2 regions of the Actinoallomurus sp. NPDC052308 genome follow, and region 1 is predicted to be linked to the other one. Evidence: predicted binding sites of a transcription regulator. Region 1 holds the regulator's gene; the other holds the start of a gene.
The links. Region 1 encodes HrcA, which represses chaperone genes, less so after heat shock. Its sites were predicted from a motif close to TTGGCACTCTCNNNNNGAGAGTGCCAA; they were not measured.
Positions count from the first base shown of each region.

Region 2: a site for HrcA is predicted at 2,450-2,476, ahead of groES (co-chaperone GroES). Genes of this name have one in related genera too.

Region 1 covers NZ_JBFAUM010000015.1:73,969-81,179, reverse strand. Annotated here, with positions in the region: gene hemW (radical SAM family heme chaperone HemW) at 1-12, shown strand, start outside; gene AB0L00_RS29135 (DUF4870 domain-containing protein) at 22-738, opposite strand; gene AB0L00_RS29130 (DUF4870 domain-containing protein) at 879-1,505, opposite strand; gene AB0L00_RS29125 (DUF3097 domain-containing protein) at 1,598-2,419, opposite strand; gene AB0L00_RS29120 (MBL fold metallo-hydrolase) at 2,581-3,387, opposite strand; gene hrcA (heat-inducible transcriptional repressor HrcA) at 3,523-4,536, shown strand; gene dnaJ (molecular chaperone DnaJ) at 4,537-5,667, shown strand; gene AB0L00_RS29105 (MFS transporter) at 5,716-7,211, opposite strand, start outside.
Region 2 covers NZ_JBFAUM010000001.1:417,411-424,621, reverse strand. Annotated here, with positions in the region: gene AB0L00_RS02295 (sigma-70 family RNA polymerase sigma factor) at 1-45, opposite strand, end outside; gene groL (chaperonin GroEL) at 308-1,930, opposite strand; gene groES (co-chaperone GroES) at 2,022-2,336, opposite strand; gene AB0L00_RS02280 (SAM-dependent methyltransferase) at 2,615-3,808, shown strand; gene AB0L00_RS02275 (zf-TFIIB domain-containing protein) at 3,982-4,197, shown strand; gene AB0L00_RS02270 (hypothetical protein) at 4,463-5,587, shown strand; gene AB0L00_RS02265 (aminoglycoside phosphotransferase family protein) at 5,748-6,668, shown strand; gene AB0L00_RS02260 (hypothetical protein) at 6,743-7,189, opposite strand.

The sequences.
Region 1 (7,211 bases):
CTGACCCCGTGAGGCGGACCGTCACCGGACGATGGGCCAGCAGAGCCACTTCGGGATGACGTACGGCTCGCCCTTGTTCGCCCGCAGCGCGGCGATGACGAGGAAGACCACGTGCGCGACGCCGTACGCCAGCATCGCCGGGATGGCGACGATCGCGCCGATCCCGAGCGTCGCCAGGGAGACGACGAAGCCCGCGAGGATCACGAGGAAGCTGGTCACGGCGAGGTTCAGCGCCTGCGCGCCGTGAAAGCGCAGGTAGGGCGAGCCGTCCTTCCGCGCCAGATAAACGACGAGCGGCGCGACGAAGCCGACCGCGAACTGCCCGATGTAGGCGAGCAGCGCCCACGTGTTCTCGTCGACCGCCGCGAAGCCCTGGCGCGGCGGCCCGTAGCCGTACGGGACCGGCGGCCCGGGGTACGGGGGCCCGGGCCGATGCGGCGGCGCGCCGTAGGGCGACGGTCCGGGCGGTCCGCCGTACGGCTGCGCGTCGGGGCCCGGCTGCGGCCCGGCCGGCGGGCCGTACGGGCCGGTGTGCGGTTCCGATTGCGGCCCGGTCGCGTCGTACGGGCTGGAGCCGGGACCCGGCTGCGGCCCGATCGGTCCGCTGTACGGGCCGGGGTGGGGACCCGGCTGCGGCCCGTACGGACCCGGCTGTGGCCCGGAACCGGGACCCGGCTGCGGCGGTCCGAACCAGGGTCCACCGGATGGCGGGCCGTCCGGATACGCCGGTCCGCTCATGAGCGGATCCGGCGGCTCGAAGGACGGCCGGGAGTCCTGCGGCTCGGGCGGGCGCGGGTCCTGAGGTTCAGACTGTTCGGACGGTTCGGAGTCTCGGGGCGCGGGCAGTCGCGGGTCCTGCGGCTCGGTCACGGGGGTCCCTAGCGAAAGATCGGCCAGGCGGCGATCGACGGCAGGCGGTACCACTCACAGCGGTTGGCGCCGATCGCGGCCTTGACGACGCAGAAGAACTCGACGGCCAGGACCGCCAGCATGATCAGCAGCCCGGTCATGCCGATGAGGTACAGCGTCGAGAACGCGAGGAGGTTGCAGACGACCATCGCGATCGACAGGTTCAGCGCTTGGACGGCGTGGAACCGCGCGAACCGCGAGGATCGGCCCCTGGCCAGGTAGACGATGACCGGGGCGACGAAGCCGACGACGAACATCCCGACATAGGCGGGAACGGCCCACCTCTCGTCCTCGTCGGTGACCGGCCCGCCGGGGGTCATCGGCTCGCGGCGCCGCTTCGCCGGCTTCGGCGGGGCGTGGCCGGCGCCATGCCCCGGATGCCGCTGCGGCGCGCCGTGCGGCTGTGGAGAGTAACCGCCCTGGTAACCGCCCTGACCGTACCCTCCTTGGCCGTAGCCGGCCTGTGGGTACCCCGGCTGCGGGTACGGCGCGTGCCCATGGCCTCCGTGCCCGGGACCGTACGCCTGGGCCCCGGGACCGGCGTGATGGCCAGGTCCGGAGCCGGGACGCCTGTGGCCCGGTTGCCCATAGGTCATGTGCGTGCTGCCCCTTCCGGCGGAACGTGCGAATTTCGCGGCGAACGCGCAGTTTATGAGACGCGCGCCGACGCCGGATGGTTTCGCGGACCTCAGCCCGATTGCGGCACGGTGACGAAGTCGATGAGCTCCTCGACCCGCCCGAGCAGCGCGGGCTCGAGATCGGTGTACGCGCGGACCCGGCCGAGGATCGCCTGCCACACCTCGCCCGGCTCGCCCTTCCACCCGAGCGCGGCGATCACGCCTTCCTTCCAGGGGATCCCGCGCGGAACCCGCGGCCACGCGGGGATGCCCAGGACCGAGGGCTTGACGGCCTCCCAGATGTCGATGAAGGGGTGGCCGGTGACCAGGACGTACGGGGAGGAGACCTGGTCGGCGATCCGGCTCTCCTTGGATCCGGCCACGAGATGGTCGACGAGCACGCCCAGCCGGCTTTCCGGCCCCGGGCCGAACTCCGCGACGATGTCGGGGAGGTGGTCGACGCCCTCGAGGTACTCCACGACGACGCCCTCGACTCGCAGGTCGTGCCCCCAGATCTTCTCGACGAGCTCCGCGTCGTGGCGGCCCTCGACGTAGATCCGGCTCTCCCGCGCCACCCGCGCCCGCAGGTTCGGCACGGCGATCGAACCGGACGCCGACCGGGCCGGACCCGACGCCCGTACGGGACGGACGAGCGTCACGGGCTTGCCGTCGATGAGGAACCCGGCCTTCGCCAGCGGGAAGACCCGGCGCTTGCCGAACCGGTCCTCGAGGGTCACGGCGTCCTTCTCGCAGGCGACGACCGCACCGCAGAACCCGCTCGCCGGATCCTCGGCGACCAGGCCCGGCTCGGCGGCGACCTCGGGGATCTGACCCTTCCGCGGCCGGCGCCAGTCGCCGGACAGAACGTCGCGTCCATAGTCTTTGCTCCGCACGCGTCGCACCGTACCGGTCCGGCGGCGGGCGGGGCAGCCGCCCCGGCGCGCCCGTGCGGACGCGTACCGGCCGGGGCGGCCGGTTCACCCCGCGTCGAGACGGCCACGCGTACGGGCGGCGGCTCGGGTGCGGCGCCGGGGGCGCGGAGGCAGGGCGGCGGCTATCCGGACCCGGATCGGCGGCCCAGGTGGTCGTGGCCACGCCGGACGGCTTCCCGGAGCGTCTCGACGGGGTAGGGCCAGCCGCCCGCGGTGAGGGCCTCCTCGACGCCCAGCCCGGCGGCGTGCGTCTCCCGCACCCGGCGGGCCACCATGTCGATCTCCTCCCGCTGCCGGACCGCGAACTCCTGATCCACCGGCGCGCCGTGACCCGGCACGAGCACGCCGTCGACGGTCCGCAGCAGGGCGGCGAGGGTGGCCGGCCACTCCAGCGGGAAGGAGTCGGCGCCGTACGCCGGCGGACCGGACTGTTCGATCAGGTCACCGGTGAACGCGCACCGCGCGTCGGGCGCCCAGACGACCACGTCGCCGTCGGTGTGCCCCGGGCCGAAGTGCCGCAGCTCGACGACGCGGTCGCCGAGGTCGAGCTCGGCGCGGTCGGTGACGAGCCGGTCCGGTGCGAGCAGGAGATCGGTCTCGACCTTCTCCGCCCAGCCGGGGAACTCGCGCGCCAGCATGGGCCGCGCGGTCTCGGCCAGGTAGGCGGGCAGCGACGCGTGCCCCCAGCGCGCCCCGCCGGTGAAGGCCGCGTTGCCGAAGCAGTGGTCGAAGTGGCCGTGGGTGTTGACGACGATGGGGTTCTGCACGCCGAGCTCCCGAAGGTCGTCGCGCAGCCGTACGCCCTGTGCCACACTCGCGCGGGTGTCGACGACGACGGCGTCCGCGGACCCGACGATGACCCCCACGGTCACGTCGAAGTCGGAATAACGGCGCTGGAAACAGCGTTCCGCAATTTCGTGCCAGGTCACAGGAGTGACTCTGCCACGCTCGACGCGAGAACGTGATCCACCGGCGTCTCCTCCTGCGTGCCCCCGAGCCGTACACTTGGCACTCAGAGGAGAAGAGTGCCAGATTGAAGGGCTGTGGACACGGGAGGTGAGTGCGTGCTCGACGACCGGAAGCTCGCTGTGCTGCGGGCCATCGTCGAAGATTACGTGTCCACCCACGAACCGGTGGGCTCGAAGACGCTGGTCGATCGGCACAACCTCGGCGTCTCGCCGGCCACGATCCGCAACGACATGGCCGTGCTGGAGGAGCAGGGATACATCGCCCAGCCCCACACCAGCGCGGGGCGCGTGCCGACCGACAAGGGATACCGGCTGTTCGTCGACCGGCTGTCCACGATCAAGCCGCTGTCCGCGGCCGAGCGACGCGCGATCGAGACGTTCCTCGCGAACGCCTACGACCTCGACGACGTCGTCGGCCGCACCGTGCGGTTGCTGGCGCAGTTGACGCGGCAGGTCGCGGTCGTGCAGTACCCCTCGCTCACGCGGTCGTCGGTGCGGCACGTCGAGCTGGTGCCGATCGCCTCCGAGCGGCTGCTGCTCGTCGTGATCACGAACACCGGCCGGGTCGAGCAGCGGGCGATCGAGACGCATGAGCCCGTGTCCGACGAGGCCATCGCGCACCTGCGGGCGCTGCTCAACGCGCGCTTGGACGGGTGCTGGCTGACCGACGTCCCCGACACCCTCGCCGACCTGCCCGAGCAGGTGTCGGCCGGCGAGCGGGCGCTGGCGACGACGGTGCTGTCGGTCCTCCTCGAGAGCCTCGTGGAGAAGCACGAAGAGAAGATAATCATCGGCGGCGCGGCGAACCTCGCGCGCGCCGACTTGTCCCAGAGCCTCCGTGACGTGCTGGAGGCGCTGGAAGAACAGGTCGTCCTGATGCGGCTGCTCGGCGAGGTGGGGGATCCCTCCAGCCTCACCGTGCGGATCGGCACCGAGAACCCGCACGAGAGCCTGCGCACGACCTCGGTGGTGGCCACCGGGTACGGCGCCGGCGACCAGGCCGTGGCCCGGCTCGGCGTGCTCGGTCCGACGCGGATGGACTACCCCGGGACGATGGGAGCAGTACGCGCAGTGGCACGTTACGTCGGTCAGATTCTGGCGGGGTCGTAAGTGGCGAACGACTACTACGCGACCCTCGGGGTGCGCCGTGACGCCAGCGCGGACGAGATCAAGAAGGCGTACCGCAGACTCGCCCGTGAGCTGCATCCGGACGTCAACCCCGACCCTGCCACCCAGGAGCGGTTCAAGGAGATCACCCAGGCGTACGAGGTGCTCTCCGACCCGAAGAAGCGCGAGATGTACGACCTGGGCGCCGATCCGTTCGCCAGCGGCGCCGGGGCGGGAGCGGGCGGCTTCGGCGCCGGGTTCCCGTTCAGCGACATCATGGACGCCTTCTTCGGCACCGCGACCCAGCGCGGGCCGCGCAGCCGGGCCCGGCGGGGCCGCAACGGCACCGTCCGGGTGGAGCTCGACCTGTCCGAGACGGCGTTCGGCACCACACGCGAGCTGACGGTCGACACCGCGGTGGTCTGCGACACCTGCTCGGGCTCCGGCACGGCCCCCGGCACGCACCCCGAGACGTGCGACATGTGCCACGGCCGCGGCGAGGTCCAGCAGGTCACCCGGTCGTTCCTCGGCCAGGTGATGACCTCCCGCGCCTGCCCGCAGTGCGGCGGCTACGGCACCACGATCCGTACGCCCTGCACGGAGTGCTCCGGTGACGGACGGGTCCGCACCCGCCGCACGATCAAGGTCCGCATTCCCGCCGGCGTCGAGAACGGCACCCACATCCAGCTCGCCGGCGAGGGCGAGGTCGGCCCCGGCGGCGGCCCGGCCGGCGACCTGTTCCTCGAGATCGTGGAGCTCCCGCACCCGATCTTCGAGCGGGAGGGCGACGACCTGCACTGCACCGTCCAGGTGCCGATGACGGCGGCCGCGCTCGGCACGTCGCTGACCGTCGAGACCCTGGACGGCCCCGAGGAGATCGACATCCGGCCCGGCACCCAGTCCGGCCAGGTCATCCCGATGTACGGCCGGGGCGTCAAGCACCTCAACGAGAGCGGTCGCGGCGACCTGATGATCCACGTGAACATCGAGACGCCCACCAAGCTCGACGAAGAGCAGGAGGAGCTGCTGCGCAAGCTGGCGAGCCTGCGCGGCGAGGAGCGTCCGCCGGGCAAGTTCGCCCCGGGCCAGCAGGGCTTCTTCTCCCGTCTCCGCGACGCCTTCAACGGCCGCTGACCCTTCTCCGAGGCCCCCGCTCCCGATACCGAGAGCGGGGGCCTTCGCTCACCTGTCCGCCGGCTCGACCCGTACCGCAGGCGTCACCTGCTCCACGGGCTCCACCTGTTCTGCGAGCTCCATCTGCTCCACGGGCTCTACCTGCTCCGAGGGCTCCGCCTGTTCTGCTGGCTCGGCCTGCTCCGTCGGCTCGGCCCGCTCCGCCGGGGCGCGCATGAGCGCCGCGCCACCGCCCGCCGCGACGACCAGCCCGGCCGCGAGCCCGAACGCGAGCCCCGCGGCGTGCAGCGACGCGGCGTGCAGCGACGCGGCGCCGGACGCACCGCCCGCTCGGGCGCCGGTCGCCAGGGAGCGGAAGAAGACGGTGCCGAGGAGCGCGATACCGAGGGTGCCGCCGAACTGCTGCACGGCGTTGAGCAGACCGGCGGCCGACCCGATCTCGTGCGGGCGTACCCGCGTGAGGGCGGCGGTGAAGAACGGGACCGTGAACAGCCCGTTCCCGACGCCGCAGAGCGCGAGCGCCCCCGGCAGGAACGTCGGGTACGCCCCGGACCGCGCGGCGGCGTAGGCGCCGATGGCCGACACGAGCCCGGCGAGCATGACGGCCAGCCCGACGAACATCATGCGCGCCCCGAACCGGGGCACCAGGCGCGTCCCCGACACCCAGGAGGAGACCGCCATGCCGCAGGACCACGGCAGCAGCGTGAGCCCGGCGGTGAGGACGTCCTCGCCCAGGCCGACCTGCACCTGGACTACGACGATCAGCATCAGCCCGTTCATCACCGCGAAGAACAACGTCGACGTCACGAGCGCCGCGGGAAAGCCCCGGTCGCGAAAGAGGCTCGGCTCGACCAGCGGCCGGCGGCCGCGCCGAGCGCCGTACCACTGCTGGAACCCGAACAGCACCAGGACCACGACGCCGGCCGCCAGGGCGAGCCGGCCGCCGGCCGGCAGACCCCCGGTGCCGCCCTGGATCAGCGGGTAGACGATCAGCCCGGCGCCGGCGATCGCCAGCACGGTGCCGGGCAGGTCGAGACGCGGTGACGCCGCCGCCCTGTCCGCACGCAGCAGAGGAACCATCGCGAGCACCGCCACCGCGAGCGGGACGTTCACGAGGAACACCGCGCGCCACGAGGAGCCGAACAGGTCGGCGTGCGTGAGCACCGCGCCCAGCACCGGCCCGCAGATCGCCGCCAGCCCCATGACCGGCCCGATGCTCCCCATCGCCCTGGCCAGTTCGGCGCCGTCGAACATGGCGCGGATCAGTCCGATCGTCTGCGGGATGATCAACGCCGCGGCCGCCCCCTGGACCGCCCGCGCGGCGATCAGCGCGGCGGCGCCGGGCACCAGCGCGCAGCACAGGGACGCCAGCGTGAAAGCCGCCACCCCGACCGCGAACACGCGTCTGCGCCCGGCCATGTCACCCAGCCGGCCGCCCGTGATCAGCAGCACCGCGAACGGCAGCGTGTACGCGGCGCTGAACCACTGGATGTCGGAATCGGCACCGCCCAGGTCGGCGTGGATGACCGGCGCGGCGACCTGCA
Region 2 (7,211 bases), on a different contig from region 1:
CCCCCGTAGTTCGGCGGTGCCACCCCGAACCGCGGCCCCGGCGATCGCTCCCTCGGTCACGAAAGCATGATGCCCACCGAGATCGCGCCTGTCTGCATCGTTGACGACAACGGAATGGTCACAGTGCTGATCCCAACGCAATTGCGGTCGCTGAGTGTGACCACGCCAACGATCACGGTCGCTGAGTGTGATGACGGCGACGACCGCCGTCACCGAGCGTGCCTGATGAACGACGGATGCCCCCGCCAGGCGCGTGGCGAGGGCATCCGTGTGATCCGCCGGCCGCAGTGTCGCGGCCGGTCGATGATCAGTGACCGTGGCCGTGGCCGTGGCCGCCCGCGGCGGCGTCCGGCTCCTCCTCGGGCTTGTCGGCGACGAGCGCCTCCGTGGTGAGCAGCATGCCGGCGATCGACGCGGCGTTGCTGACCGCGGAGCGGGTCACCTTCACCGGGTCGATGACGCCCTGGGCGATCAGGTCGCCGTACTCACCGCTGGCGGCGTTGAAGCCGGAGCCGACCGGCAGCGACTCGACCTTGGAGACGACGACGTAGCCTTCCCAGCCGCCGTTCTCGGCGATCCAGCGCTGCGGCTCGACCAGGGCGCGGCGGACCGCCTCGGCGCCGGTGGCCTCGTCACCGGACAGGCCGAGGGCGTCGAAGCCCTCCTTGGAGACGTGCACCAGCGCGCTGCCGCCGCCGGAGACGATGCCCTCCTCGATCGCCGCGCGGGTGGCGGAGATGGCGTCCTCGAGGCGGTGCTTCTTCTCCTTGAGCTCCACCTCGGTGGCGGCGCCGACGCGCAGGACGCAGACGCCCCCGGCCAGCTTGGCGAGGCGCTCCTGGAGCTTCTCGCGGTCCCAGTCGGAGTCGCTGCCCTCGATCTCGCGGCGGATCTGGCGGATCCGGTCCTCGATCGCGGCCGCCTCGCCCGAGCCGTCCACGACCGTGGTGGCGTCCTTGGTGACCGTCACGCGCCGGGCGCGGCCCAGCACGTCGAGGTCGACGCTGTCGAGCTTGAGGCCGACGGCCTCCGTGACGACCTGGCCGCCGGTGAGGACGGCCATGTCCTCCAGCATCGCCTTGCGGCGGTCGCCGAAGCCCGGTGCCTTCACCGCGACGCTGACGAACGTGCCGCGCAGCTTGTTCTGCACGAGGAGCGCCAGGGCCTCGCCCTCGACGTCCTCGGCGACGACCAGCAGCGGCTTACGGGTCTGGGCGACCTTCTCCGCCAGCGGCAGGAACTCCGTGACGTTGGAGATCTTGCCGTCGTGGATGAGGATGTAGGCGTCCTCGAGGACCGCCTCCATGCGCTCCGGGTCGGTCACCATGTACGGCGACAGGTAGCCCTTGTCGAACTGGAGGCCCTCGGTGAACTCCAGCTCCAGGCCCATCGTGTGGGCCTCCTCGACGGTGATGACACCGTCCTTGCCCACCTTGTCGAACGCCTCGGCGATGAGCTCGCCGATCCTGGCGTCCTGGGCGGAGATGGTGGCGACGTGCGCGATCGACTCCTTGTCGGTCACCTCACGGGCCGACTTGAGCAGCTGCTCGGAGACGTAGTTGGCGGCGGCGTCGATGCCCCGCTTGAGGCTGATCGGCGACGCGCCGGCGGCGACGTTGCGCAGCCCCTCGCGTACGAGCGCCTGCGCCAGGACCGTCGCGGTGGTGGTGCCGTCACCCGCGATGTCGTTGGTCTTGGTGGCGACCTCCTTGGCGAGCTGCGCGCCAAGGTTCTCGTACGGGTCGTCGAGCTCCACCTCACGCGCGATGGTGACACCGTCGTTCGTGATGGTGGGGGCGCCCCACTTCTTGTCGATGACGACGTTGCGGCCGCGCGGGCCGATCGTCACCTTGACGGCGTCCGCGAGGGCGTTGACGCCACGCTCAAGGGCGCGGCGCGCTCCCTCGTCGAACTCCAGGATCTTCGGCATTGGGAAGCTCCAAGTATGGATGTCCGTGGACGTGCGCAGCCCCGGCCGCCCTCATCGGGCGGAACCGGGGCGGCGCATCTGTTCGGGTGTCTTACTTCTCGACGACGGCGAGCACGTCGCGGGCCGACAGAACGAGGTACTCCTCGTTGTTGTACTTGACCTCGGTGCCGCCGTACTTGCTGTAGAGGACGACGTCCCCGACCTTGACGTCGAGCGGTACGCGCTTCTCGCCCTTGTCGTCGAAGCGGCCCGGCCCGACGGCCAGGACGGTGCCCTCCTGGGGCTTCTCCTTGGCCGTGTCCGGGATGACCAGACCCGACGCGGTGGTCTGCTCGGCCTCGAGAGGCTGGACGACGATGCGGTCCTCGAGCGGCTTGAGAACAACCTTGGTGGCGGTCGACACGATCTGACCTTCCCCTTCGATTGCGTATCCTCGGCCGACCAGATCGGCCAGCCGCATGTTGGAGACGCGACGATGGTGGCCTGCCGTCGCGGGTGCCAGACCAGCCTGTCGCTTGATTGGCACTCTCATAGGGAGAGTGCCAGTTGGAGATTATGCCGGGGTCCGGGAACCCGTCAACACGGGCCCCCGCGTGCCGCCCACCTGTCGTTATATGAGTCGTTTGTGAATCTTCGCCGGTGGTCAGGTGCATCCCTGGTGCGTCCGGCGACTACCGTCTTCGGGTGGACATCGCCGCGTTCGAGGAGCTCCTCACCTCCGCAGGTCAAGAGCTGCTCGGCGAGATCGGCGCCGCCGGTGCCGAGGAGCGCACGCTGCCGGCCATGGTCGCCCGCCTGCGGGCCCGCCACCCGGCCGACCTCGTCGGCGCGGCGCTGACGCAGGCGCGACTCCGGGAGCGCGGCCGGGCGAAGTTCGGCGCCGACGCGGACCGGATGTACTTCACCCCGCAGGGCCTCGAACAGGCCACCCGGGCCAGTGTCGCCCGGCACCGGGCGCGGCGGTTCGCCGACCGGCTCTCCCAAGGTGGCCGGGTGCTCGACCTCGGCTGCGGCATCGGCGGCGATCTCCTCGCCCGCGCCCGTGCGGGCGTCGGCGGCGTCGGCGTCGAGCTCGATCCGCTCACCGCCGCCGTCGCGCGGGCCAACCTCCGCGCCTTCGGCCTGGCGGACCTGGCGGACGTACGGACCGGCGACGCCGCCGCGCAGGACCCCGGCGGGTACGCCGCCGTCTTCGCCGACCCCGGCCGCCGTACGGCCCGCGGGCGGGTGTTCGACCCGGACGCGTACCTGCCGCCGCTCGGCACGGTGCTGGACCTCGCCGGCCGCGCGCCGGGCGCCTGCGTCAAGGTCGCCCCGGGCATCCCGCACGAGGCGGTCCCGCCGGGTGCGGAGGCGGAGTGGATCTCCGACGCCGGGGAGGTGAAGGAGGCGGCGCTGTGGCTCGGCGACCTGGCGGGCGAGACGCCGCGCCGGGCGACTCTCCTGCGGCAGGACCGGGAGCCGGCGACCCTGGTGACCGATCCGGACCTGGGGGCGCCGCCGGTGGCCGGCTGGCGCCGTTATCTGTACGAACCGGACGGCGCCGTGGTCCGGGCCCACCTCGTCGCCGAGGCCGCGGCCCTGCTCGACGGAGCGCTGGCCGACCCGCGGATCGCCTACATCACCTCCGACGCGTTGCGCGCGACACCGTTCGCGCGCCCGTACGAGATCCTGGACGTCCTGCCGTTCGGCGTGAAGCGGGTACGGGCGGCGCTGCGCGCCCAGCGGACCGGCACTCTGACGATCATGAAGCGCGGCTTCGCCGGAGACGTCGAACGGCTGCGCCGCGACCTGCGCACCGACGGCACCGAGACGCGCGTCCTGGTGCTCACCCGCGTGGGCGACGCCCCGACCGCCCTCATCTGCCGCGAGACCTGAGCGCGCGGACACGCGCGGACCGGGCAGGCACGCGCGCGGCGACACGCCAGCGTCCGGCAAAGACCACGGTGACGGCCGTGTCCGCCTGGCTACTCTTGGCGACCGGTAGGCCGCGCCGTGGGCGCGATGACGGGCGCCCGCGATCCGGGTGCGGGCGAAGACGGGGGACGACGATGGCCGACGCCGTACTGCGGTGTCCGAAGTGCGGTGCCGGAATGGTGACCTTCCAGCGGGGCGGCATCGTGTTCGAGGAGTGCTCCCGCTGCCGTGGAGTGTTCCTCGGACGGGGCGAACTCGACCGCCTGATGTGGCGCGGCACCTCCCACACCCCCGCCGTCTGCGGCCACCCTGCCGGGATCTCGTACGAGGGCCGGCATCGCCGCGCCTGAAAAAGGGCGCTTTGCCGCACCGGACATAATCTCTTTCCCCTGAATTTCTTTTCTCCGGCTCGATGACCTTGGTCCGCTCAATAGAGTGTCTCCTCGCGATCCATGCCGCCGCTATTTCCGGCAGGGCAGACGAAGGAGTACCCGGGTGGACACCAATCACAACTTCCTGCAGACAGGGGGTCAGCCGGTCTCGGACCGAATGCGAGAATTGCTAGCCCGCGCGGCACAAGATCATGTCTATGAGCAGCGTTCGACGGGCCAGCTGATGGACGAGATCCACCAGCGGCTGGAGGGAATAGAGTGGCTGCTCCGTGAGGTACGGGAGCGTGAGCTCACCGGGCTGACGACCCAGCTCGACACCGTCCGCGGGCAGGTCGACGAGCTGTCCGGCAAGCCCCCGGAGTGGGCCGAGGGGCTGGCCGAGCACATCGAGTCGGTGGGCGAGAAGGTCAAGCCGGTCGCCGAACTGCCCTCCCTGTGGGCCGACGTGGGCGTCATCGCCGAGAACGTCGACGAGGGGCTGGCCCGGATCCAGGCCGTACTGGACTCCAGCCGGAGCATCACCGAGGCGACGCTGCAGGCCGCCCAGCAGATGGACGACTTGACCAAGCGGCTCGACCGGCTCGCCGGCACCATGGAGGCCGCGTCGGTCCGGTTCAACCGGCTGGACAAGACGCTCGCCGACCTCGGGCACCGGTCCGAGAAGCTCGAGCACGAGATCAACGGAGTGGCCGGCAAGGTCGACCAGTCGCTGCACGACATGGCCGAGCGGGTCGAGCAGGGCCTGGAGGCCGTCAACGGCCGGGTCGAGGGGGTCGGTGGCCGCCTCGACGGCATCGACGGCCGGCTGGAGGGCCTGTCCGGCAAGATCCGCGGCGTCGAGGGTCATTTCCCGGCACTGGAGGCGAAGGTGGACGGGGCCTGTGACCGCGTCGAAGGGGTCGGTCAGCAGCTCGACCGGCTGCCCTCGACGCTGGAGATCAACGAGTTGCACCGCAAGATCGCCGCGATCGGCGACCGCCCGTTCATCGACCCCACCGACCGGTTCGACGCCCTGGAGAAGCGCCTGTCCGAGGCGGTCGACCCCCTCCTCGACGAGTTGCGGGCGCGACCCGATCGAGACGAGACCGAGGAGACGCTGTCCAAGATCATTGAGGCGTCCCGCGTCGACCTGACCAAGCACATGGAGATCCTTCGCGAGGACCTTCTGCGCCAGGTGGTCGGGGTGCACGACGACGTCTCCCAGCGGGTCGTCGGCGTGCAGCACGACGTGACCAAGCAGGTGACGACCGTCCATGAGGACCTGATGAAACGGCTCGTCACGCTGGAGGAGACGATGCTGGCACTGGCCGAGGCGCTCTTGCGGCCGCGACGGGACGGCAAGGACTGAGGGGATGGCCGCTCGCAATTCACCCCAGAGCGGCCACTCTCCATTAATTGCATCATTAACGGCAATTCACTCGCCGAGCCTGCAATGACATGCCGTTCGGTCTGCCTCCTATCGTCAAAATCACTACCGATCCTCGGCCGAATCCGTTTTCATGGAGGCCGTGACCTTCCCCACGCTCTCCGATCCGCCGAGCACCGCCACGCTGCGCTGGATCGAAAAATGCCTGGGGCCCGGCAGTGAGGTGAAAATGGTCCGGCCCATGATCGGCGGGCTGGCCCATGTCAACCACGCGGTACTCGCCGAGAGCCGCTCGGGCACCGTGCATCGCCTGGTGCTGCGCCGCTGGGCGTCGTCCGGCTGGCCGGTGCTCGACATCGACTTCTCCCCCGAGCTGGAGATCGCGGCCCTGACCCTGCTCACCGCGTGCGAGATCCCCACCCCCGCGCTGGTGGCGGCGGACCCCTCCGGGGCGCACTGTGATGTCCCCGCGCTGCTGATCACCCGGCTGCCGGGCCATCCGCCCCGCCCCTCCTGCGCCGAGCTCTCCGAATACCTCATCCAGTTGGCCGCCGCGCTGCTGCCCGTCCACGCCGTCGCCGGAGCGTCGACCATGCCGCCCTACCGGCCGTACAACCGCCTGGAGATCCGGCTCGCCCCGCGGCACGCCCGGCGACCGGCGCTGTGGGAGCACGCCCTCGATGTCGCCGCCGGTCCCACGCCGGGCGCCGCGGCACACTTCATCCACCGCGACTACCACCCCGACAACACGCTGTGGGCCGGCGGCCGCCTCACCGGCATCGTCGACTGGTCCAACGCGTCGTACGGTCCGGTCGCCATCGACATCGCCCACATGCGCCGCGCGCTGGCCCTCCGCTACGACGTCACGGCCGCCGACCGCTTCTCGGCCTCCTTCGACCAGGTGTCCGGTGGCTACCGGCACGACCCGTACTGGGACCTGCGCACGGTCCTCGACCTGCTGCCCGAGCAGCCCGATCGGACGATCGCCGCCCGCGACATCCCCGCCTTGGAGGATCTGCTCGACCACGCGCTCGCCGACCTCGGCGCCCCGGCCCGCTTCTGAGCCTCCGTTCGTCGCGGGCCCGGGGGTGGGTACGGCGCCGTACCCACCCCCTGCGTGGCGACCGGTCCGCGCGGTCAGGCTCCCGTGGGCCCGACCGGACGCACGCGGGCCAGCAGGCCGTCGAGCCGCGCGACGGCGGGCCGCCAGTCGCCGGGTACGACGTGGCACCTGCGCGCCCGCCGGTCGCCGTAGGTGATGGAGTAGGCGATGTGGTCGGCGATGTCGCATCCGGCCGGAGAGGACCACCAGGTCCGGATCCGGTCCAGATCGGCGCGGAGACCGTCGAGCTCCTCCGTGCTGAGGGAGATCGTCGCCTGCCCGGACGAGATGTGCGCCACGCCGGTGGCGTCAACGGTCACGGTGTCGTGGAGCCCGGCGAACCCGCCCGTCCGCGTGTAGGTGACGATCGGATCCTGGCGCGGGGCCTCCGCGGGGGGCCTGGCGCTTGCGGCGTTCGCGCTCGTGGCCGTAACGGCCGCGGCGGCCGATAGCGTGCAGCCGAGAAGAATGAAGCGTCGCATGTCCACCTCTTTGTGGCGTGCG